4 regions of the Pseudogracilibacillus sp. SO30301A genome follow, and region 1 is predicted to be linked to each of the others. Evidence: riboswitches for the same ligand, from Rfam matches in the RefSeq annotation. Region 1 holds a riboswitch; each other region holds the start of a gene.
What was found. Region 1 has a riboswitch for thiamine pyrophosphate ahead of thiW (energy coupling factor transporter S component ThiW). Riboswitches for the same ligand answer to the same signal wherever they lie in the genome.

Region 1 (8,420 bases):
AATGGGTACAAATGTAGGGATTACTACGGTGATTGGGTTTCCGTTAGGAGCCACAAGTACTTTTACCAAAATTGCTGAAACGAGGGATGCGATTGCCTCTGGTGCAACGGAAGTCGATATGGTTATAAATATCGGTGCCTTAAAGTCAAAGGATGAGGTGACAGTATATCAAGATATTAAACAAGTTGTTCGTGCTGCAAGTGAACAGGCTATTGTAAAAGTAATCATTGAGACGGGCTTTTTAACGGACGATGAAAAAGAGCGCGCCTGTTTATTAGCAAAAGAAGCGGGAGCAGATTTTGTAAAAACTTCTACTGGATTTGGACCTGGGCAGGCAACAGTAGAAGATATTCGCTTAATGCGTCAGACTGTCGGTCCTGAAATAGGTGTAAAAGCATCAGGTGGAGTGCGTGATCTAGAATCCGCTAAAGCGATGATTGAAGCGGGAGCGAATAGAATTGGGGCGAGTGCAGGAATTGCTATCGTAACAGGGGAAAAGGGTAGCAGTTCATATTAATTTACTAATCACATAAAAAGCCTAAATCTTATATCGATTTAGGCTTGATCATATGAAGGGGATTATGATATTGGTAGGTTTAGAAATTTATTTATATAGAGGAAGTTCAAAAAGTCCGGTAGAAATGACACTGCGAATTTCGCACGAATGCTTGCTTTTCCGCTCCTTGAAAAAGGAAAGCACTTTTCTGCGTGCTAGAAGCGTTTCCTTGGAAAAGTAGAACACTTTTCCTGCGTGCCAAATCTTTGCTCATGTATTTAAAAGCATACATTCCGCTGACGGGAGCTGCGCCACCTCGAACTTCTTGGTTCTTTTTATCCTTTTTTTTATACGAAAATGGGAGATAAGCTCAATTTTGACACAAAAAAGCTCCCTAAAAAGTAAAATTACTTTTTTTGGAAAAAATTATTTGATTAATTTGTTATATGATGCTTTTTATCCCCCATTCTGTTTTTTTGATTGGACTTGAGCTTATTAACTACCAAAATGGAAAATCTGGACATTATGGATACTTTCTTCCACTAGACGCTCCGCCAGGGAATCCCTTAATGCGAGGAATACTAATCATCGAAAATGTTGTTTCCTATGGTAGAAGTGCTCGTCATAGAAATGTACGATCACCAAGCTCTGTAGTATCTATAATAAACAAAGTAATTAATTATTAAACGCCACACCCCCATTTTCATTCATTGCGGTGTCTGTAAAGACATAGGAGTTTTGAACACGCACTTATATGAGAAAAATTTTAATTATCTTTATTTTGAGTTCTGTGATCATATTATTTTTATTAATAAGTCTCTTGAAACGTAAAATGGAAGCTAATACGTTGATAGTTGGGCTTTTTTCCATTACTGTAATTTTAGTTTCTGGATTAAACGTCGTTATAATGGGTTATCTAGGTGATGGTATTTATCCAGCAGGCGATTCCATCATATTTTATTTATTTTTAATTGTTGTAGCTCTAAGCGGAATAAATATTTTATTGACCATTTCAAAATCCGCTAAACAGACTGGATAATTTTATAACGAGTTTACGGTAGTATAAATATCTTCTGACTTTGTAATCGCCGAAATAACAGCAACCCCGTCTGCTCCTGCTTCAATCACTTGGTGGGCATTCGATGTGTTAATCCCGCCGATTCCAACAATAGGAAGGTAGTGGTGCTTGTTCCGTAAATATTTTATCCAATAAGTACCGACGGCAGCTTTGGCATCGTCTTTTGAAGTTGTCTCAAATATGGGACCTGCTCCAATGTAATCGACTAAATGAAGCGGGCTTCTTTTTAATTCTTCTTCATTAGAAACAGATAAGCCGATAAGTAGATTTGGAAATTCGATCCGTAAGTTAGCAATTTTTTCATCCTCTTGACCGACATGAATCCCATCAACGTCAAGTGTTATTGCGAGATCCACATCATCGTTAATGAAAAACGGAATATTATAATGACGGCAAAGCACACGTAATTTTTTCCCAAGATCTATTTTTGCTTCACCGTTAAGGGACCCTTTTCCTTTTTCACGAAATTGAAAAGCGGTAATACCAGCGTTAATTGCTTCTTGTAAGATAATTTCTGGATCGCGGTCACAATCCTGGCTACCCATTATAAAGTATTTTCGTAAATAATTTCGCTGTGTCATCTTATTTGCTCCTTATTTTCCAAGTTCATCGATAAAGGCAGGGAGGAAGGTACCTGTTCCGTTAACCTCGTTTCTTTCAGCAGCTTTTTCAGCAGCTGCACCGTAAAAATGAACTGCTTCATAAGCTGCATCTATCTTTTCAATTTCTGTTGTTAAACAAGCGGTAAGAATGGAGCCAAGTAGGCATCCTGCGCCTGTAATTCTAGTTAAAAACTTATGTCCGGTTCTGTTTGCTTTAACTTTTTTGTTATAACAAATAATATCAATTTCACCAGTCACTACAGCTAAAGTATTATATTTTTCCGCAACTAGTTGAGCTATCTCTTCTAATTTTGACATATCATCATCAATGGACTCTACACCTTTTGTTTCCCAAGCGACTTCAACTAAATGCGCCATCTCACCGGCATTTCCCTTAACAGCAGTAAAAGAAATGTTTTCTAACAATGTTTGAATTGCTTGTTTTCTGAAATTAGAAGCGGCAACACCAACAGGGTCAAGGACGACTGGTATCCCTCTTTCATTTGCAGTTTGTCCAGCGATTATCATTGCTTCAAGTTCTTTTTCTACAATCGTCCCAATGTTTATGAGTACACCGTTGGCAATGCTCGCCATATCACGTGCTTCTGCCGGTTCTTTTGCCATGATTGGAGAGCCGCCAAAAGCTAGCAGTCCGTTTGCAGTAAAGTTCATGACAACTTGGTTCGTTAAATGGTGAATTAACGGCTGTGCTTTTCTTACTTGTTCGATTCCATTCATAGTTTAATGGCTTCCTTTCTCACTGCAAAATGATTTGTTGGTCCGTTTCCTTTACCTAAATCAAACGATTGTTTAATTGCTTCCGTCACATAGTGTTTACTTTTTTCAACAGCTTCAATCAATGAAAGACCATGACTTAAATAAGCAGTGATTGCAGCGGAGTACGTGCATCCTGTACCATGAGTATTTACTGTATCAATGCGTTTTTCTGTAAATGTGTACATTTCTTTTCCATCATATAAAAAGTCAATCGCATCCCCGACAAGGTGTCCGCCTTTTACAAGTGCAGCTCCCGCGCCATATTTATCAACAATTTTTTTGGCAGCATCTTGCATCGCTTCAGTTGAAGTGATTTTTTCCCCAGTTAAAAATTCTGCTTCAGGTATATTAGGTGTAATTACTTTACAAAGTGGCACTAGTTGATCTCGTAAGTAAACTCTCGCATCCTCATTAATTAACGCATCCCCACTCGTTGCAACCATAACAGGGTCAATAACAAAAGGGATAACTTTGTCTTTCACTTTTGCTTGAATAATTTCCATCATGTCAATATTTGCGATCATTCCTGTTTTAAATGCATGTACTGGCATATCAGAAAAAACAGATTCTAACTGATCTTCAATCATCTGTAAAGGAAGATGATGAATATTTTGAACCCCGGTTGTATTTTGTGCAACTACTGATGTAATGATAGACATGCCGTAACTTTGTAATTCTTGAAAAGTTTTTAAATCAGCTTGAATTCCTGCACCCCCTGATGGATCAGTGCCTGCAATTGTTAAAGAACAAGCTACTTCTTTCATGTTAAGCAACTCCTTTTATAATTTATGCTCATTTTTCAATTGAATAAAATTTTCATATTTAACGCGAGAAACGATAAATAAAGCAATTCCTGCACCTGTAATACTGCTCACTAAGAAAGGGGGGATGAAAAATAAGGCACCAAAAGATGTTCCCATTAAAATTTTGGCAAATGGGACGGAGAATAACGCACCAATGATTCCTGTCCCGATAACTTCACCTAGTGCGGCGAAGTATTTTTTCCCAAACTTTTTGTATAGGTAACCGGCTAAAAATGCCCCAAACATTCCACCGGGAAATGCAAGTAATGAGCCGAGTCCAAGCATATTTCTAAGTAGTCCAATCACAAAAGCAATTGCAACAGCTGGCCCTGGTCCTAGCATTACAGCAGCCAAAACGTTCACCGCATGTTGGACGGGATAAGCCCTCGCAACACCAGCGGGAAACCAAATCAATTGAGATCCCAATGTTCCAATAGCTACTAATAAAGCCATCGTTGTTAGTAATCTTGTTTGATTCATGTGACCTTCTCCTCTTAAACCAATTCGAAAGGGGTGTTAGCTTATAAAACAGTAAAAAACCAGATTCAACACGGAACCTGGTTTGTAGTTAACTAAATTTTAACATTAACGATTTACTACTTCCCTCCGCTAGTATAAACTAGATCAGGTTCACAAGAGTTAGAAATAATCTGTATTTCTTCTCAGCCCGCATATTTGGGCACCCCTAGTAGTGTGCATATGGAATTATTTACCCTAAAGTCATTATAGCAGAAATCCTTTTTATTGTCATATCGGACTAATTTTTGTTTCCTTTAATATTTCATAAATTCTTGTTATAATACGTTCCATGAGAAGGTCTCTTTCTAAATGTATTTGCCCTAGTAAGCATACATTTTATGATAGAATGCCTTCTCTTTTTTGGCTAGTAAATTAGCGAAAATTTCCCCCGAGTAAAATATTACACATATTAATAAAGACTTTGTGTTTTAATTCACACAATAATGGGGCAGCTAGAAAACATGCTTAGTGGCTGGCGTGACTTGCTTGTGGCGAGAAAAGATGCGATGTGTCTCTTCCAGCATGCAGAGTCGCTGGAAAAGATGCGATGTGTCTCTTCCAGCATGCAAAGTCGCTGGAAAAGATGCGATGTGTCTCTTCCAGCATGCAGAGTCGCTGGAAAAGATGCGAAGTTGCTCCTCCGGCGTGCAGAGCCGTTGGAAAAGATGCAAAGTGTCTCTTCCAACATGCAGAGTCACTGAAAAACATGCTTAGTGGCTTGTTTAAACGTCGAGTGACGCACATGCAAACATAAAAAAATCCCACTCGTTTTTTTAACGAATGGGACAATTAAAAATTAATATGCCTTCTCAAGTAATCTCTCACTAATTGTTAATTCAGCTTCTGTAGAATTTACGACATCCTCTACTGTAAAACCATCAGCAACTTCAAGTAAGACGAGACCGTTATCTGTAACTTCTATGACCGCCCGATCTGTAATAATTTTATTTACGACACCTTTACCTGTGAGTGGCAGCGTACATTCTTTTAAAATTTTCGGTTCACCGTCACGGGTAACATGCTCCATAATGACAATGATTTGCTGGGCACCGTGAACGAGGTCCATTGCACCACCCATACCTTTAATCATTTTGCCGGGAATCATCCAGTTTGCTAAATCACCAGCTTCGGAAACTTCCATTCCACCTAATATAGCAAGGTTAATATGACCTCCACGTATCATTGCAAAACTTTCAGCATTATCAAATAATGCAGCTCCATCGATCATGGTTACCGTTTCCTTACCAGCGTTTATTAAGTCTGCATCAATTTCTTCTTCAGTTGGATAAGGACCAATTCCAAGGAGGCCGTTTTCCGACTGAAGCACGACATGTTTATTATCCGAAATATAATTGGCAACTAGAGTCGGCATACCGATCCCTAAATTCACATAGTATCCGTCCTTAATTTCTTTCTCCGCTCGACGGGCGATTTTTTCACGAACTTTCGCTTTACCCATGTTTTCACTCCTCACTTAATTATTTGCCGTGGCAACTGTTCGTCTTTCAATCCGTTTTTCCTGATTACCTTGGATAATTCGTTGCACGTAAATGCTTGGGGTATGAATGTAGTTAGGGTCAAGTTCACCGACTTCTACAAGCTCCTCCACTTCAGCGATTGTTACTTTTCCTGCCGCCGCAATAATTGGATTAAAGTTTCTCGCTGTTTTGTTATAAATTAAGTTCCCCATTTTGTCGCCTTTTAACGCTCTTACAAAACTAAAATCAGCAGTTAAAGCTTCTTCAAGAACATACTCTTTTCCGTTAAATGTTCGAGTTTCTTTACCTTCAGCAATCGGTGTACCAACCCCAGCCGGTGTATAAAAAGCAGGAATTCCGGCACCTCCAGCACGAATTTTTTCAGCGAGCGTTCCTTGAGGAGTTAATTCGACTTCAATGATTCCTTCTATAACTTGGCGTTCAAATTCTTTGTTTTCACCAACATAGGAGCCGATCATTTTTTTAATTTGTTGATTTTTTAATAGTAAGCCGAGCCCAAAATCATCTACCCCACAATTATTAGAAATAACGGTTAAATCTTTTACACCAGTTTTAACTAATGCATGAATTGCATTTTCAGGAATTCCGCAAAGTCCGAAGCCTCCAACCATTATTGTTGCCCCATCATGTACATCACGAACAACTTCATCAAATGAAGTATATACTTGTTTCAAAAAGTTCCCTCCTCAAATAGAAATAAATAATTATAAAATTAAATGAATTTTGCATATAGTCTAACTTATATTATAGCATAGACAATAATTGTTAGCACTGTTACTAAAGAGATATCTACTATTTAGATATCTATGGTTAGTAAAAGTAAATTATAAGTGAATCGTGGTCTCGTAAGCTATTATCAGCAAGTGTCACGCAATTAAATCAACTTGAATAGGCTAATGTAGCATAAAAACCAGAAGTGGTAGGTGGCAAAAATGGCAGTGAGACCGTCCATTTTAGAACAAGGGGATACAATTGGAATCGTGACATTAGGAAGTCCACTTGGTCCAATGGTAATCAATCGAGGTATTCAAACATTAGAGAACTTTGGGTTTAACGTAGTTTTAGGAAAAAATGTTTATGCTGCGACAGGCTTTTTAGCTGGGTCACCGGAAGAACGAGCAGTAGATTTAATGAATATGTTTGAAAATAATACCGTGAAAATGATTCTGCCAACAAGAGGAGGAGTTGGAGTAGACGGAATCCTCCCTTTTTTAGACTATGATGTAATTAGAAATAACCCGAAAATTATCTCAGGATATAGTGATATTACGACTCTGTTAAATACGCTTACACAAATGTCGAACTTAATCACTTTTCACAGTCTACTATTACTTGATTTTCGACCTAGTACACCGGCATATAATTATAATCAGTTCTTTTCAGCAACCTCAGTAGTATTGCCTTCTAGAGTAATAGAAAATCCCCAAGGTATACCACAAACGAGTGTTATTCCTGGCAATGTAACTGGAACAATTGTGGGTGGAAATTTAACATCACTGATCAGTTCGCTTGGAACCCCATATGAAATTGATACAGAAGGAAAAATACTATTTCTAGAGGATACCCATGAACCGACGAATACGATTTACAGATACTTAAACATGTTAAAATTAGCAGGAAAATTTGATGATTGTGTTGGTATTGTAATGGGGGAGTGCACGAATTGTCCGAATGCATATAATACATCTTATGCTGATCTTATCAATGGAGTGATTGCTCCTTTAGGCAAACCATTAATGACTAATGTTACTACTGGACATGGTTACTATAAAGCAGCAATACCAATCGGAGCGAGAGCCAACTTGAATACAGTTAATAATACATTTACTGTGTTGGAACCGACTGTTAGCTTATCGGCGATGAACATCTGAATTTTAACATGGAAAAAGAAAAACTCTTCCTCGCACTTAGATATTGATAAAAATTGGAAGAAGAGTTCATGGTATTTTCCCTCGCCTTCGATGTCGGTAGAAAGTAGGGAGAAGAGCTTCGCAGTGTTCTCCCGCACCTACGTTTTCGGCAGAAAGTTGGGGGAGAAGAGCTTCGCGGAGTCCTCCCACATATTTAGTGAAACAAGTATTTTATTTAAAACTTCTTTTGCTCATACGCTTTAAGCAATAGATCTACAATATGTACGGCATCTACTTTCCCGGTTAAACCTTCACGCTCAATGCCTAACTTCATTTGTAGTAAGCATCCAGGGTTTGCCGTAACAATCGTTTTTGCATTTGTCTTTTTAGCTTGTTCCATTTTATAGTCTAGTATTTGCATGGACATCTCTGACTCTACAATATTATAAATACCTGCAGAGCCGCAGCAACGCCCAGCATCTTTCATTTCAATATAATTAACACCTTCTATCGATTTTAATAGTTGCCTTGGTTCCATAAACGTTTTCTGTCCATTTTTCAAATGACAGGAGTCTTGATAGGTAACAACTTGCTCCTCTAACTGAAGATCCAATTTATCAAACTCAAGTTCAATTAAAATGCTGGATATATCTTTGATTTTCTTTGAAAATTTTACAGCCCGTTCTTGCCATTCAGGTTCATTTTTAAATAAATATTCACAATCATTTAGAAATGCTCCACATCCGCCTGCATTTGTAATGATATAATCGACTTGTTCCTCCTCAAAAGCTGTAAT
Region 2 (8,420 bases), on a different contig from region 1:
TTTCCTGGCATTTTTTCCAATAAAACGTACAGTTTCAACTGGTACAGCATGTCCTTCGACAGATCCGATCTTATACGTACCATCAACTCGGATTGTAATACCTTCTGCTTCATCACTTTCCACTAAGATGCTTCGCAGCACTTCATCGATCCGTGAAGCTTCTACCTTCGTATGTTCATCGACATCTGGAAAAAGATAATCTGCCAATGTATGTGCCATCATCTGCGGATTTGGTTGAAATACTCGGTCATGTTCGATCAGTATGTTCTCATTCGTAATCAGTGCATCGAGTAACCCTGCATCAATAAGTGCCGCTTCGATCCGTTTTCTGACCTCTTCATCAACATGTTCCTGAAATTCAACTGCCTCATAAAATGGAATAAAGGCATGATTCGCTCTCTGCAGTCTTTTACGCGCTTCTTTTGTTGCTTCTTGTTGATTTGGTGGTTCAGGGTCTCGTTTGCTTTTCCATTCAGCTAATTCACTTTCCTGCTCTGCGATTTCTTGTTGAATCGCCGTTCGCTCTGCTTTCTTCATCGCAATGGATTCATTTACTCGTAGTTGAAAATCATTACTCGCCTGCACATACGGCATACGAATTATTTCAAAGGAAGTTGGTTCATACAATCGTAATAGATCGCGTGACGTTTGTTGTAACAACCCTGAATCGATGCCTAAAAAATCATGTTTTTCTGCCCATGCATGAATTTCATCGATTTTTTCTTGTTTATCTTTTTCAAAAACTTGTGTCCAGTCGTTTTCTTCTTGCTTCGTTTGGTCGATCTCAAGCTGTGTATTAGCAATTATTTTTTCGGTTTCAGCAATTTCTGTTTTCTTTTGTTCATACGTTCGAAGTTGTTCACTAATTGCACCTAGCTGGTCATAATGATTTCCAGCTTCCTGCTTCCAAACGGTAAAATCAAAATTATCATCTTTAGATCGTTCAAAATCTTGGACATTTAGCTCGTGACGTTCAAAAGAGGATTCTGCTGCATCCGCTGCTAAGTCAATAAGCTGGTCTGCCATTTTATTTTCGATTTCAGAAATTTTCCCTGACAAGTGCTCGATCTGTTCTTTTGTTTTGACTTCTTGTTTTGTTTTTTCTGTTACTGCTTTATCCTTTTTCTCATATTCTCGATTCGTTTCTGTGAAACGTTCTATTTCAGTCGTTCGTTCTTCTTCTAAACTCCAAACTTTATGTTTCTGTAATCGATTTTGTTTTTTCTCTAATAGTTCTGACTGCTGTTCTAGTTCTTGTTTTCGTTTCGTAAGTTGTTCCAATTCGAACTCTAGTTCATGTTTTTCCTGCGTTTTTTCGGTAATCAATTTTTCTTCTTTTTGAAACCTTTTTTTCGCTTCCACATAATGACTTGCCGCCTCAACAAGTTTATACTCATTGTAGGCATGATAACGTTTGATCAATTTATCTAACGCTTCTTGTTCCCGGTCTAATTGTTCGATCTGTTGTTTCGTTTGATCCATATGTTCAATCGTGTCAGACAGGTGACGGAGATCTTCATCTGTCAGTGGTGGTAACGCTGCTTCTAAAATCTCATAAATGACCGTTGGGCGAAAATCTTTAGATAATTTCGGACTTCTGAGTTGGATTAATAGTTTAATCAAATCTTCATACGCTTCGATCGTTTCAAAACCGAAAATATATTTATTGACAAGCTTCATATAGTCGCCTTGTGTACGAACGACATGCCCACCTGTTCCGATTCGGTTTTCCAGTTGAATTCTGGATAATGGAATTTGTTGTTTTTCTCCCGCATGATGTTCGTATTCATATAGGAAGAAATCTTCTCCAATTCTACGGTTATCGGTAATAACAAATCCCCAAAAATTTAACGTCTTATGGCGTCTTGCCTGTAGACCTATTCCAGTAGTTATATATTGATTCGTATTTTCTCGTTTATATTCCAAAAATAAATAGCCTGTCCGCTCATCACGACCTGCAATTTCTTTTTCTCCAAGTAAATAGTCTTCGATTTTCCGAGCGCGGGAACCGAATGGGTCGAGGCGATCTGGAGATTTTTTCCCGTCTAATAAAATCGGTAAAATACTTTGCATCGTGACTGATTTTCCTGATCCATTACTTCCTCTTAATAATAACTTTCCGTCCGCAAAGTCAAAAATTTCATCATCGTAATACCAAAAGTTTAACAAACCTGCTCGTTTTATTTTCCATTTATTGTGCTTGTTCATGTCGGTTTCCCTCCTCTATGAGAAAATTTTTCGGATATTTCCCAGATACCCTTCCTAATAATGGGCGAAGACTGTACGCACCTGTCGCTTCTTCTATTGTAAGCATTTCCCAGTCGAGTAAAACATGAACCAATTCATTCATTGTCGCTGTGATGGAGCCTTCTCGATATTGTTTACTCCAACCTTTTCCATAAATAGCGTGGACATCTTTTATTGTCTGTTCGAACATAATTTTTGTAATTCTAATATTCCCGAATTCGTCCGTTTGAAATTTTTCTTCCTGTTCACGAATATAACTTGCAAAATGAAGAGCGACATCCATCATCGCCTTTTGATCTGGGAAAAGGGTTAAGTCCTGTTTTCGTTCCTCTGAGACAAGCAGTGCGGCGTTTTTAAAAACTTCCAACCGAAAGAGGGTGTGTGCTTCTAAGTCGTCTCGCAGTCGATTACGATATTGACGTATATACGCAAAATCAGGATCATCTTCTCCTTCCCGGTAGACGACGGGAGAAATCATTAATTTTCGATAGACGCGTTTTCTTCTGGCATCTTGTTCATGACGTTCCCATTCACTGTCTAAAATTTCTGTAACAGAATCATATTCAAATAAATCTTTCGGATACGAGCGCATAAAGTAACGTGCATAAATGGTTGTCTCATAGAGTACTTCTTGTTCCTCGTCCATGGCGAACTGATCTATTTCCCCTTCCACTGTTGTAAGGATCACTAATTTTTCTAGCTGTTTAATAACTCGAACGAGAGACCGGCGGTGGTTGTAATTCGTCCAATCGAGCGCCATTTCTCCAGGATACATATCTTTAATATCTTCACAAATATCAGATAATAAAAATTGTTCATCGACAGAACGGTTTTCTGTAAATGCTAAGGCACAACAAAAAATCGCATAATCACGTGGTTCTTGAAACTCCTGAATCCCCATCCAACTTTTCGTTTCGACAGGAATTTTTTCGAGTTTGATAAAATGTTGATGAACGATTAAATCAAAGCCAAATTTTTCATCGACATAGCGTTTGAGCATTTTTTCTCGTTCACGAATTAGTTGATACGTTTCAGGATCTTGCAATCTTAAAATCCAAAACTTTTCCATTAGAACACGTAATGCTGTTTGGGCTTTTTCATCGAATGCTGCTATTTCCATTTACGCGTTCACCTCTTCTAGGAACTGAAAAATTACTTTCGGCATTTCGATAGCGCCATCTTCTGCTTGCAAGATGATTCGTTCCTCATTGGACATGATCACTTTAACGATGTGCCCATGTTCCGTTTGCAATGTTCGGTCTTTTCGCATCATTGCTTTTCCGATCCAACTTAATAACATTTTTCTTACGTAAGGTTCAATAACTGGTAGTTGGTCGAGATGAATTTCATTTCCATCCATATATTTTTCAAGTGTTTGTTGTTCGATTTGTTTGTGACGAAGATGCTCTCGTTTTGTTTCTTCTTTTTGTTTCTGTTGGCTAATGATCGCACCTGGGCGTGTTTTTTCCCGGTAATTTCGGATCCGTGGATTTGTTTCGTGTTCCATCGGATGCTCGTCCCACACATCTGTATAAATATCATCTGTCGGGACGTGATCGCTAAATAAATGCCTTGTATGAAACACACCAAAAACAACAGCTGAAAGTTCATGGGCGTCTTTTACGTCAGGTAAAGTATCAAACCATTTCGCTAGGTGGAGATAATCTTTTTTTCGGCTCCGGAAGTAATTATGTCTTTCTCCTAATCGTTGTACAACCCGGGTGATCCGTCTAATTTGTTCATTTGTGCGGATTTGTAGCATGTCGAGTTCACTTTCTCTTCGTTCATTTCCTAGAAACCAAATGGATAGACTTTGCCATTTCTCTTGTTCCGCTTCGATAAGTTCTTTTTTATCTAATTGAATATCTTCAAAACGGGGAACTCGTTGTTGGTGGATGATCACTTGTTCAATCAGTGATTCTAATGTTGTTAGTTCAATGGATCTTAATAGTTGCTGAATTTTAAGTGCTGTTTGTTGTAATTCAATAATGAAGTCTCGCAAATAAGTCGTGAATTGATCTTTAAATACGAGAAATGCCTCTGTTTGCATCCGCTCTTCCGCTTCTTCTGAATTAATATGAGCAATATAATCGGAAGTGTTTTTCGTAATCGAGCGAAAATACGTAAATACATCGTTCCAAATTTGAGCACATTCATCAGCACTTGGAAGGGGTGAATTTTTCCTAACAAGTTTTTCCACCTCAAAGAGTGCTTGATATAATCGCTCAAACTCCTTTTTCTCAAGCGATCCACCAAACGTTTCTCCACCCTTTTCCATTTCTTGTAGCATGCGTTCAAATTCGACAGTATATGGTGTACATTGGTATCGAAATCTCTTTTTCTTAAATTCTTCTATCGTACGAGCTTTCCCCGTTTCTTGTCGGGCAATTAAGTTATTCCACCGTACGAGTTGATCCAAATCTTGATGCAATTGTTCTTCGGTATAATCAGCAAATTCTTGTAAGCTCATTAAGTATTCATATACTTCTTCAGGAAAAAGAAATTCTCGCATTCTTTCATGTTGAATATAAAAATAGCGTAATATTGCTCGATAGCTCCACGCTTTATCTACAGTTAAATAGGAAGCTTCAATTACTTTTTTAAAAGGTTGCAAATGTGATCACCTACAATATTCGACTTAATTCTATTGTAAATTGTGGATGGATAAAAGTCTATTGAAGAACTGCGATCAAATCTGTAAGCTTGTATAGAGAAAATTATATGATAGAAATATCAAGCGAAGTCAGAGGTTCAATGTTGTAGAATGACTCGACATCTTGCCAATCATTTCGATATGTTTATTGTCTGCCTAAAATCAAAAAAGACGGGTTCCCCCGTCTTTTCAACTACTTATGATTTTGCTAATTCTTTCACTGGCCACATGGAGAGATTTTCCGCCATGTCCCAGAACATATATTCAAAATAGCTCGTTTTCACGAAGATTTCTTCTAGTTTTTTCAGTTCATGCTTTGGTTTGTCTGTTGCGATTGTATTGATTAAATTGATACAGTCGTTTGCAATTTTTGTAAATCCGTCGGAGGAGTACATGTTAACCCAGTTCCCGTAAAATTCGTGGGTGAGAGCTCCTGGCCATGTTGCTAGTTTTCTCCCGATCCAGTTGTAGCTCCATGCACATGCAAGTACTGCCGCAATTGCATTCTCCACGCCACCAAGTTGCGCCTGGCTGATCATATAGCTCGTGTACGCTGTCATCGTCGCGGACGGTTCTGTCGCTTCAAGTTCTTCATTTGTAATGCCAAATTTTTCTGCATATTCACGGTGTAGATCCATTTCAAAATTCATTGTCCCGTGGAGGAGGTTTGCAAAAATCGTCATCGTTTTTAGGTCATTAGCCTTTGTGCTTCCGATCGCAAATACGCGGGAATATTCAATAAGGTACACATAATCTTGCTTCATATAATGAATGAACTTTTCCTTATCGAGTGTTCCTTCCCCAATCCCTTTCACAAACGGATGCTCCAAATAACTGTTCCAGACTGGTTCAACTGCTTTAAACAGGCGGTCACTAAATAACATTGTATTTCTTCTCCCTTATGTATTTTTCTGAATGAAGAATCAAAAAACCATTCCATATGCATGGGGAATGGTAGAATACTAAGGTATATTGAATAATACCACCACCACTTCCCTACGCTAGTATAATCTAGATCAGGTTCAAAGGGTCAAGACATGTCTTTCTCAGCAAGATTTTGCTCCCCTAGTGATTCATCTATTCAGTTAATACCTAAGTTAACCTAAATTATTCATTTTGTCAAAAGAATATCAAAAAATTGAGTTAACTATAAACTGTCCGTTTTGTCAAAAAATTATCAAAGTTATTTCACAGAGACTACTCGTCCTCCTGTCATCGTCACTAATTCATCAGGTGTCAATTGGAAAACTGCCATCGGATGGCCTGCCGCTGCCCAGATTGTTTCATACTGAAACAGATCCTCATCAATTAGTGTAATCACTTTTTCTTTATGACCAAGCGGTGGTACACCACCAATGACAAAGCCTGTCTTTTCACGGACAAAATTAGCGTCCGCATTTTTAATCTTGTCATCTACATAGCCGCTAATTCGCCGCTCATTAATTCGATTTTTCCCACTCGCAACAACGAGTAAAGCTTGATTAGTATTTTTCAAACGAAAAATAATTGATTTCGCGATATGTTCAACATCGCAACCGATCGCTTCAGCGGCTTCTTTTGCTGTCCTTGTACTACTTGGCAATTCAACTACTTGATTTGAATATCCTAAACCCAATAATTTATTTTGAAATTGTTGAGCACTTTCTTTTAGTTTAGTAGACACTTTATCACTCCTTACAACCTTTTGCCCAGATTATACCATATCCGATAACCTCGGATTAATTGTAAGTAATTTGGCTGTAATGAGATCATGCGACTGGTTGGAAGGACTTAAGATTTCAACAATTAGGTTGGGAACTCCAACATATCTAGCATCTGTAAAACCACTTTTATCACAAATAATACTGATATCAGGAATAACAATTTTAGTATCCTTTATTGCATCACTTTTTAATTCAATGTCATATGGCGCATGAAATAACTCACAAGGCTTTCCTTCAAGAAAATTATCAAGTTTGATCTCCAGATTCCTGGATATACGTTGATGTTTTGTAGATGGAGATGGCGACATGTAAACAAATCCATCAATATATTCGAGTAATGCATCAGAGGTTTCCCGTATTCGAAAATACTCCTCAACTGAAATAGAATCATTACGGTATAGGTTCGTCACATTACCACCCTCTCTTTCTCTTAATTGTTATTTTTATTTTAAACCATGTTTTGTTATTACCTACCCAACTTTGTCTAGCCTACAACTATTTTTAGCTGTGTCCTCTGTCTAAAATCGTTTTGTTAATATAGTTTGAAAAATCATGAATGTTCAAGTGAAAACTTAGAGAAATTGTGGTATACATGTATTACAGAAGGGAGTATTTTATTACTAAATTTCACTACCGCTTGAGGTTGTTGTTTACCTATTACACTAAAAATTCCAAATTATTACTCATCTAGTTTTTTCCTTATCTCTTTCACCTTCTCATTACTTAAACCAGTTATGTCCACTATTTCTTCATTTGAGAAGCCCTTCTTAATCATGTTGACCGCCACTTGTTCCATTCCTCTTTCCATTCCTCTTTCCATACCCTTTTCAAAATAGGAGTTTGGCAATTCAAGGATGCGGGTTGCCTCTTCTTCCGGCAGATTTGAAATCTCCTCTCGCATTTGTTTTTCCTCCTCTTCGTTTAGCTTTAAATACGTTTCGAAAAAACCGTAGAGTAATGCTGTTCTTGCGGGATCTAGTTCCATTCGACTTACCATGCGTAAAAATTCTAATTTTACTTGTACACGTTCTTTTTCTGTATAACCCATTTTACTTAGTAGTGCGGCTGCAGCAGGATTATCTTTACGAATAAAAGCTCGCCAATTCTTTTTAATTAAATGAAGTTGCAAATAATGAAATTCCAAAACCGAAAAGGTTGGAAATTCAATTATAAAAGTATCGGAAACATCTTTTTCTTTATTATAACTAAAAACAGCGATAGGTAGAATAGGTTTGCGGTATTTTTCATAGAGACGGCTGCAGTAAATAAACATTCGCTCGTGAAATTCTTTTTGGTAGGATGACTGTGGTTCGACATGGATGAGGACTAATCTTTCTTCGTCATTCAATTGTACCTCGGCAAGAATATCAATTTTTCTTTTTTCCCCTATTAAAATATCGGTAAAGACCTCTTGTTCCAAAAAGGTTACGGAAGAAAAATCAATATAGGCATGCACTTTAGGAAAAAACGCTTCAATAAACTCTTGGAAAAATGTCTGAATTAACTCCTTAAATAAACGGTCATGGTCAATATAAATTGATTTTCGTTCTAAAACAATAGTTGATGACAGCAACACATCAATCCCTTTCTAAGCATAATATATTCAGTTATATTTTACCATACTTTTTACGTAAAAGTACGTGTTCAAAAAGGAGGATAAAAAGGAGCAAGAAGTTCGAGGCGGCGCAGTTTCGAGCAGCGGCATTCGTGCGAAATTCGCAGTGTCATTTTTACCGGACTTTTTGAACAGCCTCTAAAACGTAGATTGTTATTTGCACATTGTCCATTTACCTCTACTATTACTATATACTACTTCC
Region 3 (8,420 bases), on a different contig from region 1:
TTATTGATACGATGATTAAGATGGATTTTGCAAAACTGGTTACAACACTTAAACATTTAGTGTTACCGAGTATTGCTTTAGGAACGATTCCGATGGCAATTATTGCCAGAATGACACGTTCAAGTATGTTAGAAGTAATGAATTCTGATTATATAAGAACTGTGAGGGCGAAGGGGTCTGGTCAGTTTTTAATCATCTATAAACATGCATTAAAAAATGCAATGATTCCAGTACTTACAGTTATTGGTCTTCAGACAGGTGTCTTATTAGGTGGGGCAATTCTTACAGAAACGATATTTAGTTGGCCTGGTATAGGGCGTTATATATTTGAAGCGATTAATTTCCGGGATTATCCCGTAATTCAATCAGGTATTTTAGTCGTAGCTTTTATTTTCGTTTTTATAAATTTAATTGTTGATTTACTTTATACCTATATTGATCCAAGGATAAAATATTAGAAGGGGCTGATAATATGAGAAGTGAAGAAAAGATCGATGAAGCATTATTTGACCCCGTAGAATTCCCGGAAGAGGAAGAGCCAAAGGCGACATCACCGTGGCGTGATACATATAGGCAACTACGTAAAAATAATTTCGCTATAGCTGGGTTTATCATTATTATTTTCTTCATTGTATTGGGAATATTGGCTCCTTGGCTTACCCCATATGGATATGAAGAACAAGTATTAGTTAATCGACTAAAGCCACCCTCTTCTGATCACTGGTTAGGAACAGATGATGTCGGTAGAGATATATTTACTAGAATTGCATTTGGTGCTAGGATTTCACTTCAAGTTGGTTTTTTTGCAGTTTCGGGGGCACTTGTCTTTGGAACGCTACTAGGTATGATTGCAGGTTATTTTGGTCGTTGGATTGATATGATTATTTCAAGAATATTTGATATTTTACTTGCTTTTCCAAGTATATTACTTGCGATAGCTATCGTTGCTATATTAGGTGCGTCTTTGCAAAACGCGTTAATCGCTATAGCTATAATAAATATACCGATTTTTGGAAGACTTGTCCGTTCTAAAGTAATAAGTTTACGTGAGGAAGAATTTGTGTTAGCGGCTAAAGCGCAAGGACTGAAAAATGGCCGCATCATTTTCCATCATATTTTGCCAAATAGTTTAGCCCCAATTATTGTTCAAACAACACTAGGCTTTGGGACAGCAATATTAGAAGCGGCAGCACTTGGGTTCTTGGGGCTAGGTGCTCAACCTCCGACACCAGAATGGGGGAAAATGTTAGCTGATTCCAGGGATTTTATCCAACTGGCTCCATGGACATTAATTGCTCCGGGGGTATCAATTATGTTAGTTGTTTTAGGGTTTAACTTAATTGGTGATGGATTAAGAGACGCCCTTGATCCAAAAATGAAAAATTAATAAATTGTTATTTAGTCTAAAACTTGGAGATACATTCATCCAAGTTTTAATTTTTTAATAGACTATTTTCCTATATAGCGTTGTATTATTATAGAATATTATGTATAATAATGCTATAATTAAATAGACTGAATTTTTTATTTAGATTAAATATTTTCGTTTAATTGAATGTTATGTGGGGGAAAATTCATGGGAAGAGAAGAGATGCTAGACTTTTTAAAAAGAATCGCTGATGGGATTTCTGTAATGTTTGGGAGTAACTGTGAGGTCGTTATACATGACTTGGAAAATAGTGAATCTTCTATCCTATATATAACGAACAGTCATGTTACAGACCGTGAAGTAGGGAATAAGCTCGATTTATTAGGAACAAGAGATATTGATGAGCTGTATAAAGGTGTAGATCTAGTTAATTTAAACGGGATTTCTAAAAATAATCATTTATTAAAGTGCTCTACATTTCATGCTAAAGGGGAAGATTATCATTTTGCACTTGGGGTGAATTTTGATTACACAAATGTTCTCATGATTCAAAACTTAGTAAATGATTTTACTCGCGTAGGTGACAATATTGAAATTGCAGCAAGTGAAAAAGATGAGAACTTGGAGCAAAAGTTAGATGAGTTTTATAAAAAAGCGGTAAATCATATTGGAAAACCAATTCCATTTATGAGAAAAAGAGAACGGGTAGAAATGATTCGATTTTTACAAGATAAAGGGGCTTTTTCAATCCATAAAAGCATTCCGATAATTGCTGAAAAAATGAAGGTTTCACGATATACAATATACAATTATTTAAGAGAAATAAAAAATGAGCAGGCACACAAAATATAATGCCTGCTCATTTTTAATGTTCACAAATAACTTTCTTATTGATGATTCTTCGTCTAACTCTGACACACGGAAGTACTGTTCTTAACCCTGCAGGACACTTCCAACTTTGTTCTTTTCGTTATCCATATTGTTCATCGACCTCATCGCATTTAGTACAACAAGCAAAATAGCGCCTACATGAGCGATGATAGCAATCCAGATAGTTAACCAGCCAGGTATGACAAGTAGAAGGGTGATTAATATAAGACCTAGAGCAAAAGAAATATTTTGTTTAGTGCCAATCTGAAGCGAAATGTGCCGGTTTCGGAAATAATGTGCCGATCTGAAGCGAAATGTGCCGTTTTCAGAAATAATGTGCCAATCTAAAGGAAGATGTGCCGGTTTTCGGAAATAATGTGCCGATCTGAAGGAAGATGTGCCGTTTTCGGAAATAATGTGCCAATCTGAAGGAAGATGTGCCGTTTTCAGAAATAATGTGCCAATCTGAAGCGAAATGTGCCGGTTTTCGGAAATAATGTGCCAATCTAAAGGAAGATGTGCCGTTTTCGGAAATAATGTGCCAATCTGAAGCGAAATGTATTATATGTAAAGCCTTTCTGCTTGTGAGATCGTATATGGAGTTTTGTTAAGTCATCATTCATGAGAGTAATGTCTGCTGTTTCAAAAGAGGTGTCTGTCCCGGCACCGCTCATTGCAATAGCAACTGTTGCATTTGCCAGAGCCGGTGCATCATTCATTCCATCTCCAATCATTGCTACTGAATGATCAGATTGATTTCTTCTATTAACACAGTCAAGTTTGTTTGTTGCACCGTTTTTGTTATGGAAAGATAGACAAATAACGATAATGAACTAACAACAAGTAATTGAATAAAAGATGTGGTAATACTTGGCACATCTTAAAATATATCCAACCTATATTGAAAAATTTTTAAATTAGCTTTACAATTACTTATATAATAGATAATATTAATACCAAGAAATAAGTTCACATGGTTTGAGACATACACATGCGACAATCTTGATAGATCAACTTATACCGACTACTGATATTGCCGACGGATTAGGTAATACACTTGAAATGATTTACCCGAGTTTATGCCCACTCGTTGAAAAAAATCTAACGAAAAACAGTCCGTTCCTTTAGTGAAAGCGTATCATTTGGTGCTGAATAATAAAAACAGTCATCTTTAAACGTTGTTATATCAATGGTTTGAAGTGACTCATAGATATTTTATTACTAGGAGTGCTTGTAAACAAGCTGAGATCGAAGTGTGACTTCGGGATTCTTATAACCTGATCTAGTTAAAACTAGCGAAGGGAAGTGATGTATTGCTATTCGAGACTTGCTATTAGCAAACCACTTTCCTGTATATATTCAGAAAAGTGGTTTTTTGATTATAAGTTAGGTAAGAATTAAAGGAGGTCAAATGAAAGGCTTACATATAATTTCAACTGGAAAACAATCAACGGATGAATTTATAAAAAAGGTTAAAGCAATTCATGCAAAGATAGACTTTATTCATATACGTGAGAGGAATTGGACTGCTAAGGATCACATTGCTGTTATAAGAAAACTTATTGCAGTTGGAGTAGACCCTAAAAAAATCATTATTAATGATCGGGTTGATATTGCTGTGACAGGGCGTGTAGGTGGCGTACAGCTAACCTCTCATAGCCTAGATGTATGTGATGTTAAAAAGTACTTTCCTTCATTACAAATAGGTTGTTCTGTACATAGTGTAGAGGAAGCGTTGGAGAAGGAAGAACAAGGAGCGAACTATTTAATTTATGGTCATATTTTTAAGACAAATTCAAAAATAGGATTACCTCCACGAGGCCTAAAAAATTTGAGCAAGATCACTAGTAGCGTAAAGGTTCCCGTCATTGCCATAGGAGGGATTACACCAATTAATCTTTCTACTGTTTTACAGGAAGGAGCAAGTGGCATTGCAGTTTTGTCAGGGATATTGCTTGCAGAAGATTGTACGATTGCTACCTTGAAATATCGAGAGAAATTAGACGAAAAGAGGTGAAATAAATGAAATTACATATCAATGGTTCCGTAGTAGAAATACCTAGAACGATCAAAACGATTTCACAACTAATTAATCATTTTGATTTTAGGACTCCTGTCATTATTGTCGAGCATAATAATGTTATTTTACAAAATGGAGAACATGAAACTACTCAAATAAATGATGGAGATAAAATTGAATTTGTTCAGTTTGTTGGTGGAGGTTGATTTTTTCAAATGTAGATAAAAAATAAATGGAGGGAAAACGATGTTAAAAATAGGAGATTACGAGTTTACATCAAGATTATTTCTAGGAACAGGCAAATTTTCAGATTTTGATATTCAAAAAGAAGCAGTCATTGCTTCGGAGACAGAAGTGTTAACATTTGCAGTAAGAAGGATGAATATTTTTGAGCCTAGTCAACCCAATTTTTTAGAAAAGATAGATTTAGATAAGTACAAATTTTTACCAAATACTGCCGGAGCAAAAACTGCGGAAGAAGCAGTTAGAATTGCTAAATTAGCACAAGCTTCGGGAATTTGTCATATGGTAAAGGTTGAAATTATCGGCTGTGATAAAACATTGCTGCCAGACCCAGTAGAAACATTGAAGGCGTCAGAACAGCTATTAAATGAAGGGTTTACCGTTTTAACCTATACATCAGATGATGTTGTACTTGCTAGAAGGTTGGAAGAATTAGGAGTTCATGCTGTGATGCCGGGTGCCTCACCAATTGGTTCTGGGCAAGGGATTATTAATCCATTAAATTTGAGTTTCATTACAGAACAAGCTACTATTCCCGTTATTGTAGATGCTGGAATTGGTTCTCCGAAAGATGCTATTTTTGCAATGGAGTTAGGGGCGGATGCAGTGCTGTTAAATACAGCCGTTTCCGGAGCAAAAGATCCGGTTAAAATGGCAAAAGCGATGAAATTAGCAATCGAAGCAGGGAAGCTTGGCTATGAAGCTGGTAGAATACCGATGAAAAGAACGGCGACAGCAAGCAGCCCTTTAGAAGGGATTAGTTTATAATGATGGATCGTTACTCTAGACAAATTTTGTTTCCTTCTATTGGGGAAGGGGGACAGCAAAAGTTAGCAAAAAAGCATGTATTAATAATAGGAATTGGAACACTTGGTACCCAGAGTTCTGAAATGCTAACAAGAGCGGGAATTGGAAAACTAACCATTGTTGATCGTGATTATATCGAATGGAGTAATTTACAAAGACAACAATTGTATATAGAGGAAGATGCAAAAAATCGTACACCAAAAGCAGTGGCTGCAAAAGAGAGGTTGCAGGCGATTAATTCAGAGGTTGAAATTGAAGCAAGAATTATCGATGTAACGCCGGTTGAATTGGAAGAACTTGTAGAAGGCGTAGATTTAATTTTAGATGCAACCGATAATTTTGATATTCGGATGATGATGAATGATATTTCACAAAAACATCAAATACCGTGGATTTATGGCTCTTGTGTAGGAAGTTATGGGATGAGTTTTACGATTGTTCCTAAAGAAACACCATGTCTTCATTGTCTAATGGAAACAGTGCCGGTTGGCGGACCGACTTGTGATACTGCTGGTATTATCCACCCAGCTGCCAGTCAAGTTGTTGTGCACCAAACGACGGAAGCGTTAAAAATATTGACCGATAATTATGATGCTTTAAGAAAAAAACTAATCTCTTTTGATGTTTGGACAAATCAAATTGTTCAAATGAATGTTTCATCAATGAAGAAGGTAGATTGTGCTTCTTGTGGTGAGAAAGCAACATATCCATTTTTACAATTTGATGAGCAGACAAAAACTGCTGTTTTATGTGGTCGGTCATCCGTACAAGTTAGACCGCCAAACGTGCAGCAACGTAATTTGAAGCAACTGGCTCAACAGTTGGAAAAAACAGGCGGAAAAGTGGAAGCGAATGCCTTTCTTTTATCCTTTACAATCGGTGATGAAAGAATGGTTGTTTTTGAAGACGGCAGAGCACTAGTTCACGGAACGAATGATGTTGAAAAAGCAAAGACATTGTATCATCGTTATTTGAGTTAACTAAGGGATGTGAAATTGTGCAATCCAACGCAGGCGCTCGGAATTTTATTGAATTATATAAACAAATGATTCGCATTCGTTATTTTGAAAAAGAAGTGGAACGGAATATGAAAAAAGGACTGTTTCATGGTACAACACACCTTTGTATAGGGCAAGAAGCTACAGCCGTTGGGGTCTGTGCTATGTTACTAGAAGGCGATAAAATTACAAGTACCCATCGAGGCCATGGACATTCCATTGCCATGGGTGCAGATATAAATAAAATGATGGCAGAAATATTCGGAAAAGAAACTGGCTACTGTAAGGGGAAAGGCGGATCGATGCATATTTCCGATGTGGAGGCTGGTAATTTGGGCTCTAACGGAATTGTCGGTGGCAGCATTCCGATTGCTGTTGGCTCTGCACTAACAGCACAGTTAGAGGGAAAGGATGAAGTAACCGTTTGTTTTTTTGGAGATGGCGCGACAAACGAGGGAAGTTTTCATGAAGCTTTAAATCTTGCATCTATCTGGAAGCTGCCGGTTGTTTTTGTTTGTGAAAATAATGAATACGGGATGTCTAGTCCGATTACGAAAATGACGAATATTAATGATTTATCGATACGAGCTGAAGCATATGGTTTTCCTGGAGTAACAATCGATGGCAATAATCTTTTAGATGTCCTAGAGGAAGCTGAGAAAGCAGTGCAACGGGCAAGAAATAGGGAAGGACCGACACTTATTGAAGCGAAAACCTATCGATTTAGTGGGCATTCAAAAAGCGATAAACAACTTTATCGTTCAGCTGAAGAAGTGGAGGAGTGGAGAAAAAAAGATCCAATTATGCGATTGGAACGATTCCTTATACAAACTGGTGAAATAGTAGAAAAGGACATGTTCAGAATTAAACAAGAGATTCAAAAAGATGTAGAGAATGCAACTAATTTTGCTTTGGAAAGTAAAGAACCAAGTATGGAAGAGCTTTTTACAGATGTTTATGCATGAGAAGTATGAGCTCATGCTTAAGGGGATGATTGGATGCGTGAGTTAACCTATTTGGAAGCGGTCAGGGAAGCATTAGCACAGAAAATGAGACAAGATAAAAAAGTGTTATTACTAGGTGAGGACATTGGTCAGTATGGGGGAGCTTTTGGTGTTACAAAAGGTCTATTAGCGGAGTTTGGTGAGGAGCGCGTTCGAGATACACCAATTAGTGAACTCGGTATTACAGGCGTTGCAGTTGGGGCAGCATTAACCGGAATGCGACCAGTCGTGGACATTCAGTTTTCAGACTTTTTGACATTAGCACTAGACCAAATTGTCAACCAAGCTGCAAAAATTCGGTATATGTATGGTGGAAGGGGAAGTGTTCCACTTGTTGTCCGTACTCCCAGCGGTTCTGGAACGGGCGCTGCAGCTCAACATTCCCAAAGCTTAGAAGCATGGCTGACCCATATACCCGGGCTTAAAGTGATCCAGCCATCTTCGGCATATGATGCGAAAGGGTTACTTATCTCGGCAATAGAGGATCCTAATCCTGTCATTTTTTATGAACATAAATTACTGTATAAGAAGAAAGCGGAGGTTCCGATTATACCGTATACGATTCCCCTTGGAAAAGCAGCTATAAAAAGGGAAGGCAGTGACATTACAATTGTAGCTACCGGAATCATGGTTGAACGATCTTTGGAAGCGGCGCAAATTTTAGAAAAAGAGCAAGTATCAGTTGAAATTATTGATCCTCGGACTTTAGTGCCTTTAGATGAACAATCAATATTAGACTCCGTTACTAAAACTGGTCGTTTACTTGTTGTTCATGAAGCGGTAAAAAGAAGTGGATATGGAGCGGAAATTGCTAGTATCGTTGCAGAAAAAGCATTCGATAATTTAAAGGCACCGATTAAACGATTAGGAGGACATCCGGTTCCTATTCCTAATAATAAAACTTTAGAAAGTGCTGCTGTTCCGCAAGTGGAGGATATTGTTTTTGAAATAAAAGAACTAATTAGACGATAAAAGGTAGTCGAGATGTATCCCAACTACCTTTAGGAATTTCATTTGTTCACCCATTCATTTATAACGGCTTCGTTTTCTTCGACCCATTTTTTAGCCCCTTCAATAGGTTCTTCTGCGTCTGCTACATAGCTCATTAA
Region 4 (5,723 bases), on a different contig from region 1:
GCTAAGATAATTTGTTGATAGCATTTAATAAAAAGCATATCTAATAATGTAAAAACTTTAGATATTTCCCAGGAAATAATCATTTATTGTCAAAGTTTAGCTTCATTATCATTTGGGAGTATAAAATTGGATTAGTTGATATTTATCTGTAATAATTTATAATTCTCTTAACTTATATTCTTTACAAAAAGAACAGTAATCACGGAATCTGCTATTTAATTAATTGTTTGTTAAAATGTAAATCAGAAAAAGGTTTCAAAAAGGAGAATTATAATAATGGCAAACATTCATATACCCGTTTCAGTTTTAGATCTTGGACCTCTTCGAAAAGGCGAAAGTATAAAACAAGCGATTGATTCCATGGTTAATTTGGCGCAAGCGACTGAGGAAATGGGGTATACACGTTATTGGATTTCTGAACACCATAATACCGCTTCTTTAATAAGTTCAGCTACGTCTATATTGATTAAACATATATTAGAACATACTGAAAAAATTAGAGTTGGAGCTGGTGGGATAATGTTACCTAATCACGCTCCTTTAGTTGTAGCAGAACAATTTGGAACGATGGCAAACATTTATCCTAATCGTTTAGATTTGGGCTTAGGGCGAGCTCCAGGTACAGATATGTTAACTGCAAGTGCACTTAGAAGATCTCATAATGAGGATTCTGTATATTCTTTTCCAAAAGATATCCAGGAGCTCTTGCAATACTTCGGGTCAGCGAAAGATCAAGGACATGTAAAAGCAAATGTAGCTATTAATACAAATGTACCACTTTATATATTAGGTTCTTCTCCAAACTCAGCATATTTAGCAGCTGAACTAGGATTACCATATTTATTTGCTTCCCACTTCGCGCCAAGATATATGGAAGAAGCAATTTCCATATATCGTAAAGAATTCAAACCATCTCATTATTTAGATTCTCCGCATATGACGGCATGTCTTAATGTAATTGCTGCAGAAAGTGATAAAGAAGCAAAAAGGGAGTTAACAACATTACAGCAATTTTTCCTAAATGTTGTCCGAGGAGACCAGGAACCATTAGTACCGCCTGTTGATAATATGGATGAACTTTGGAGTCCACAAGAAAAGGCAGCAGTTTCATCGATGATTAGTGTGACTTTCTCTGGAGACAAGGATTCTACTCGTAAACAATTGACGAATTTTCAGGAAAAATACAATGTTGATGAAATCATGGCTGTCACGTATATCTACGATCAAGAAAAACAAAAACGTTCTTACGAAATATTTAAAGACGTTGCTGAGGGGAAATAATCCTTTTAACTGAATACTTCTCTACCAGCTGTTTTGCATATGGAGTTGCGTCCACAAGAAAATTCGCTGTATTTGCGGTTCGCTTTTGCTCTTTAAAACATGAATAACCTTGGCAATTCCAACTAAATGAAATTGCCAAGATTAAATAATGCAGTATTTGGAACATAGACAAACTAATTAGCATTAAATATAGTGTAGTATCCTTTTATAAGATACCCAGCTGTGCAAAAAGAGCAACAAGAATTTGGAGCATAACTTGTAAGGAAATTGCTACGTCTGTGTCAGTAGTAGTAACATCAATTTCGCGACAGTTCTCAATGACAAGTTTTTGCCTGTTTGCTTGCCTGATTTGAGACATTTCTAGAAGTTCTTGTGTGACTTTTTCTGCACGGCTGCTATCTGCTATTGTAATATTGATAACGACAGCGATGGCAACCTGTAATGCTGCCTGTAAAGAAGCGGCAACTTTCGTATCTGTGGTTTCTACAGTGATCTCGCAAGAATCTCTAATAATGATAGTTTCATTGGAAGATTGGTCGATTTCTGAATACTGGTCTGCGTCATTGATATCATTATTCGAATCGTTTTTACATGCTCTTCCTACTGGGTGCTCTGAATCCCTATCTAGTGCCACCCACCGATTACTGTACTTATAATCATAGTCGTAATCGTAATCATACATATTTTATCCCTCCTATATATTCATTAAATGCACCGAAGCAGTTATTTGAGTGCGCTAATTTACCAATCAATTCAACCATTTAATCAACTGCTCACTCTTCCGCTTGTTTATTTCTATTCAAGAAAAGTTCCCTAAGAGGACTTTCAACTTTCTTTTTCACTTCATCTTCAGTGACTGTCTTTGTAGCATTCTTTTCGTATAAGAATTCTTCTACTTGTTCTTTAAGTTTTGCAACTGATTGCTTTAGTGATTCACGTTGCTCATCTGTAATGTTAGATTTTGCTTCTTCTAAATCAATGTTATTTTTAGAGAATATATTGCTAATAAAAATTTCTACCATTTGGTTGGATAGGTTATATAGCTCCTTTTTATTATCATTATCTTTCACCAACCATTCACCTCCTTTTTGCCACTACTATAATTTATTCGCAGTAAAAGGAAATGAAAGGGCGGACAACTTAAAATAAGGAAATAAGAGTGAGATCTGATTAATTTATCAGTAAAAATGAATCCGTCTTGCTCCACCAATCTTTGATAGCTTTTCTAGTGTTGGAAAAGAAACTTTATATAACCCGTTTTCTCTTTCCACCTTAAAGTTTTAATTATTGAAGCTACACCACATACAACAAAACGTTTTCGCTTTCTGTTTTTTCTTTTTCGATTTTACTGTCCGAATCGTTTGATTGACAATAGGTGAAGGAAATGGCTCATCCGAATAGCGTTTAAGTACTTTCGAAGTAGCTGTTTGGAGTTCATCAAAACCTAAAAGCCAATTCGAAAAAGCGGTATTTATCGCTGTCATCTTACGGTACATTGCCATTTTCTCTTTGTCAGTTTTTGAAGCTCTAGCTTAACTGTGTTCGTTTGCAAGTTGCTCAACTCCTGCTATAACATAAAGAGGAACGTTTGTACCGTTTTTAACATTAATTTCATGCATATCTCAAGAAAAAATAATTTCAAATACGAAGTGGTACAAACCTTCGTTTTTTATACCACTCCATATTGGCCCTCACTTTCATCCCACGTCTAAAGACAATGGGCTTTCCCGTTCGGAAAATCTGTAAGTACGGTACCATTTCTTGTAGTACTTCTTCGGGAAGTGCCTTTTTAATCATTGGAAAAATAATTCGTGCTTCTTTTCGCACATGTGCTTTAAGAATAAAGCTTAATTCTTGCATCGTATGAATCTCGATCTCTGTAGATGAACTTATCTTATTGATTTTATCCACAATTTTCCAATAGTATTTCAATTATTTTTGGTTGCTCAATCGAGGCGTTTAAAATTTTTCAATAAAAAATAGATAACCATTAATTAAATAGGTTATCTATTTTTTACATATAGTTTAATTTTTAAGTAGCATTCTCGGTTGTTTGTTAAATAAGTAATAGATAATAATAATGCAAATAATCATCGCTGGAATCATGTACGAACAGTTATAAATAAAGGAGTATAGCCAAGCCGGTTGTCCTTCAGGTACTGAGTCGGCAAAGAATATAAATCCTGCAAAGAAATGGGCAAGAAAACGTAATGAACCGCCGACAAGAATCCCTGCAATTATAAACTTAAATAACTCTTTTTTATTCTGTTGTTTTACAGCCTGTTGAACAGATTTTGCAAAAATCCCCGCAAAGCCTAGTACAGTAAATGCAAGTCCATATTCAATTAATCCTTGCCAAAAATTAAGAATATACGCATCTCCTACTGCAATCTGCAATATACCCCATAAGAACCCTGAAAGGATTCCGCCTTTTATACCCCAACGAAAAGCCAGTATGAACACAGGAATCATTGCTAATGAAATAGAACCACCAGCTGGCCAAAGTTTAAACTTTAAAAAAGGAATAATATCTAATAGCAATGCTAAAGCTGTTAGAATGGCAACTTCAATAAAAAATAAAGTACGGTTCGAGCTCATTAATTTAACACTCCCCCAAATTTTTAATGCAAAAAAGCAATTCTACGGGGAGCTTGATGGGTATCCGTTTAGATTGACTAATTTTTCCCATAAAAAAACTACATCCCTACGCTAGTATTAACTAACAGGTTCGAAGGGTAAGAACAAATTGTTCACTCTCAGCCGAATGGCTCCCCCTGTAGACATTATAATTTCTGCTTTTTCATTATCATATCTTATTTTAGCTCATTTCAAGTTTTGATTCAAACTTACTGGGAAAATATTCAATAGTGACACTGTATAACAATCAACAAGTTAATTAATCTGTGATAAGATGTGAACAAATAAAAAGATGGAATAATAATCATCAAAAGCAAAGGGATGGAATATAAATGGGAAAAAGGATAAATATGACCGGCGACGAACGTAGAAAATATATTATTGATTTGCTTAAGCAAAACGATAAACCACTAACTGGAAAGATGCTTGCGGAAAAAACAGGTGTAAGCAGGCAAGTAATCGTAACAGATATTGCTTTACTTAGAACAAGTGAAGAACCGATCATTGCGACTAGTCGAGGATATTTGTATTATCAACAGAAAACTCAGAATGACACATTTCGCAAAGTGATTGTTTGTAAACATACACCTGAGGAAACGAAGAAAGAGCTTGAACTTATGGTAGACTGCGGTGTTACCGTCGTAGATGTGATTGTAGAACATCCTTTTTATGGCGAATTGATCGGCTCTCTTATGGTGAAAAGTAGATATGAAGTAGAACAGTTTGTTCAGAGCTTTTCACAAAATAATGCTGCTCCACTATTAATTTTAACCGGGGGTATTCATTTACATACAATAGAATCAGATTCACAAGAAAAAATTGATGCTGCTTGTAACGCTTTAAAAAAAGCAGGCATTTTAGTAACTGACAATATTTAAGACACGTTATACCAGAGGTGGTTTGGTGAAAAGATTTGTAGTTTCTATTATCGCGATAATCGTTTGCTTGATTGTATTTTTAACTGTGGCTCAAGATCCAATGATTACATTAGAAGCGGATGTTGGAAAAAGTTCACATAACCTGGTCCCAACAAATCCGCAGCGAGAAAATATAACTACAACGATGAAACAATTAGAGGGAGAAACTGAAGCTAGTATGGATAAAAATGAAGTTGATGACATATCCAAAATAATTAAAAAAATGACTTTGGATGAAAAAATCGGTCAGCTTATTATTGGTGGAATTACCGGTACAATTTTGACTAATCAATCAAAGAAATTGATTCATACGTATAAATTAGGCGGTTTTATTTTATTTTCAGCTAACTTAGAAGAACCGAATCAGTCATTAAACTTATCAAATGATTTAAAAATTGAAAATAAACAGAACAACATACCGCTATTGCTTAGTGTGGATCAAGAAGGTGGCACCGTTACGAGATTACCAAATTTATACGATTTGCAAACAAACGAAGAAATTGGTCTGAAAAACGATAAGGAATTTGCTCGAAAAACAGGTGAAGTATTGGGAAGGCAAGTAAAAGCTTTTGGTTTTCAAGTAAATTTTGCCCCAGTAATAGATGTGAATAACAATCCAAATAATCCTGTAATTGGAGATCGCTCATTTGGAAGTAATCCTCAACTGGTGGGAGAACTCGGGGTTGAAGTGATGCAAGGAATGCAAGCAGAACAAGTAATTCCTGTTATCAAACATTTTCCAGGTCTTGGGGATACGCATATTGATTCCCATGAAGAATTGCCTGTAATAGATAAAAATATGGATGAATTAGAAGCTATTGAATTAGTCCCTTTTAAGACTGCGATTGATGCAGGCGCTGACGTAGTGATGACGGCGCATATTAAGCT

Region 2: linked by a shared signal. The riboswitch ahead of tenA (thiaminase II) and the one ahead of thiW (energy coupling factor transporter S component ThiW) in region 1 are both predicted to bind thiamine pyrophosphate.
Region 3: linked by a shared signal. The riboswitch ahead of tenI (thiazole tautomerase TenI) and the one ahead of thiW (energy coupling factor transporter S component ThiW) in region 1 are both predicted to bind thiamine pyrophosphate.
Region 4: linked by a shared signal. The riboswitch ahead of thiT (energy-coupled thiamine transporter ThiT) and the one ahead of thiW (energy coupling factor transporter S component ThiW) in region 1 are both predicted to bind thiamine pyrophosphate.

Annotation. Positions count from the first base shown of each region.
Region 1 covers NZ_JAXHDD010000030.1:10,305-18,724, forward strand. Annotated here, with positions in the region: gene deoC (deoxyribose-phosphate aldolase) at 1-517, shown strand, start outside; gene SPD89_RS14255 (hypothetical protein) at 1,344-1,535, shown strand; gene thiE (thiamine phosphate synthase) at 1,538-2,155, opposite strand; gene thiM (hydroxyethylthiazole kinase) at 2,168-2,914, opposite strand; gene thiD (bifunctional hydroxymethylpyrimidine kinase/phosphomethylpyrimidine kinase) at 2,911-3,717, opposite strand; gene thiW (energy coupling factor transporter S component ThiW) at 3,733-4,236, opposite strand; TPP riboswitch at 4,341-4,453, opposite strand; gene SPD89_RS14280 (CoA transferase subunit B) at 5,072-5,734, opposite strand; gene SPD89_RS14285 (CoA transferase subunit A) at 5,750-6,448, opposite strand; gene SPD89_RS14290 (S66 peptidase family protein) at 6,707-7,645, shown strand; gene SPD89_RS14295 ((Fe-S)-binding protein) at 7,860-8,420, opposite strand, start outside.
Region 2 covers NZ_JAXHDD010000047.1:5,701-14,120, reverse strand. Annotated here, with positions in the region: gene SPD89_RS17340 (TIGR02680 family protein) at 1-2,208, opposite strand, end outside; gene SPD89_RS17335 (TIGR02678 family protein) at 2,192-3,367, opposite strand; gene SPD89_RS17330 (TIGR02677 family protein) at 3,368-4,861, opposite strand; gene tenA (thiaminase II) at 5,098-5,784, opposite strand; TPP riboswitch at 5,877-5,977, opposite strand; gene SPD89_RS17320 (YbaK/EbsC family protein) at 6,084-6,563, opposite strand; partial or broken gene SPD89_RS17315 (Uma2 family endonuclease) at 6,642-7,013, opposite strand; gene SPD89_RS17310 (transposase) at 7,283-8,176, opposite strand.
Region 3 covers NZ_JAXHDD010000060.1:797-9,216, forward strand. Annotated here, with positions in the region: gene SPD89_RS19020 (ABC transporter permease) at 1-458, shown strand, start outside; gene SPD89_RS19025 (ABC transporter permease) at 473-1,387, shown strand; gene SPD89_RS19030 (helix-turn-helix transcriptional regulator) at 1,577-2,221, shown strand; TPP riboswitch at 3,453-3,560, shown strand; gene tenI (thiazole tautomerase TenI) at 3,651-4,256, shown strand; gene thiS (sulfur carrier protein ThiS) at 4,262-4,465, shown strand; gene SPD89_RS19050 (thiazole synthase) at 4,506-5,270, shown strand; gene SPD89_RS19055 (thiazole biosynthesis adenylyltransferase ThiF) at 5,270-6,289, shown strand; gene SPD89_RS19060 (thiamine pyrophosphate-dependent dehydrogenase E1 component subunit alpha) at 6,355-7,272, shown strand; gene SPD89_RS19065 (alpha-ketoacid dehydrogenase subunit beta) at 7,306-8,283, shown strand; gene SPD89_RS19070 (glycine betaine ABC transporter substrate-binding protein) at 8,322-8,420, opposite strand, start outside.
Region 4 covers NZ_JAXHDD010000100.1:410-6,132, reverse strand. Annotated here, with positions in the region: gene SPD89_RS22285 (LLM class flavin-dependent oxidoreductase) at 277-1,281, shown strand; gene SPD89_RS22280 (spore coat protein) at 1,487-1,915, opposite strand; gene SPD89_RS22275 (spore coat protein) at 2,055-2,354, opposite strand; gene SPD89_RS22270 (hypothetical protein) at 2,562-2,777, opposite strand; gene SPD89_RS22265 (hypothetical protein) at 2,920-3,141, opposite strand; gene thiT (energy-coupled thiamine transporter ThiT) at 3,307-3,879, opposite strand; TPP riboswitch at 3,966-4,066, opposite strand; gene SPD89_RS22255 (transcription repressor NadR) at 4,251-4,796, shown strand; gene nagZ (beta-N-acetylhexosaminidase) at 4,822-5,723, shown strand, end outside.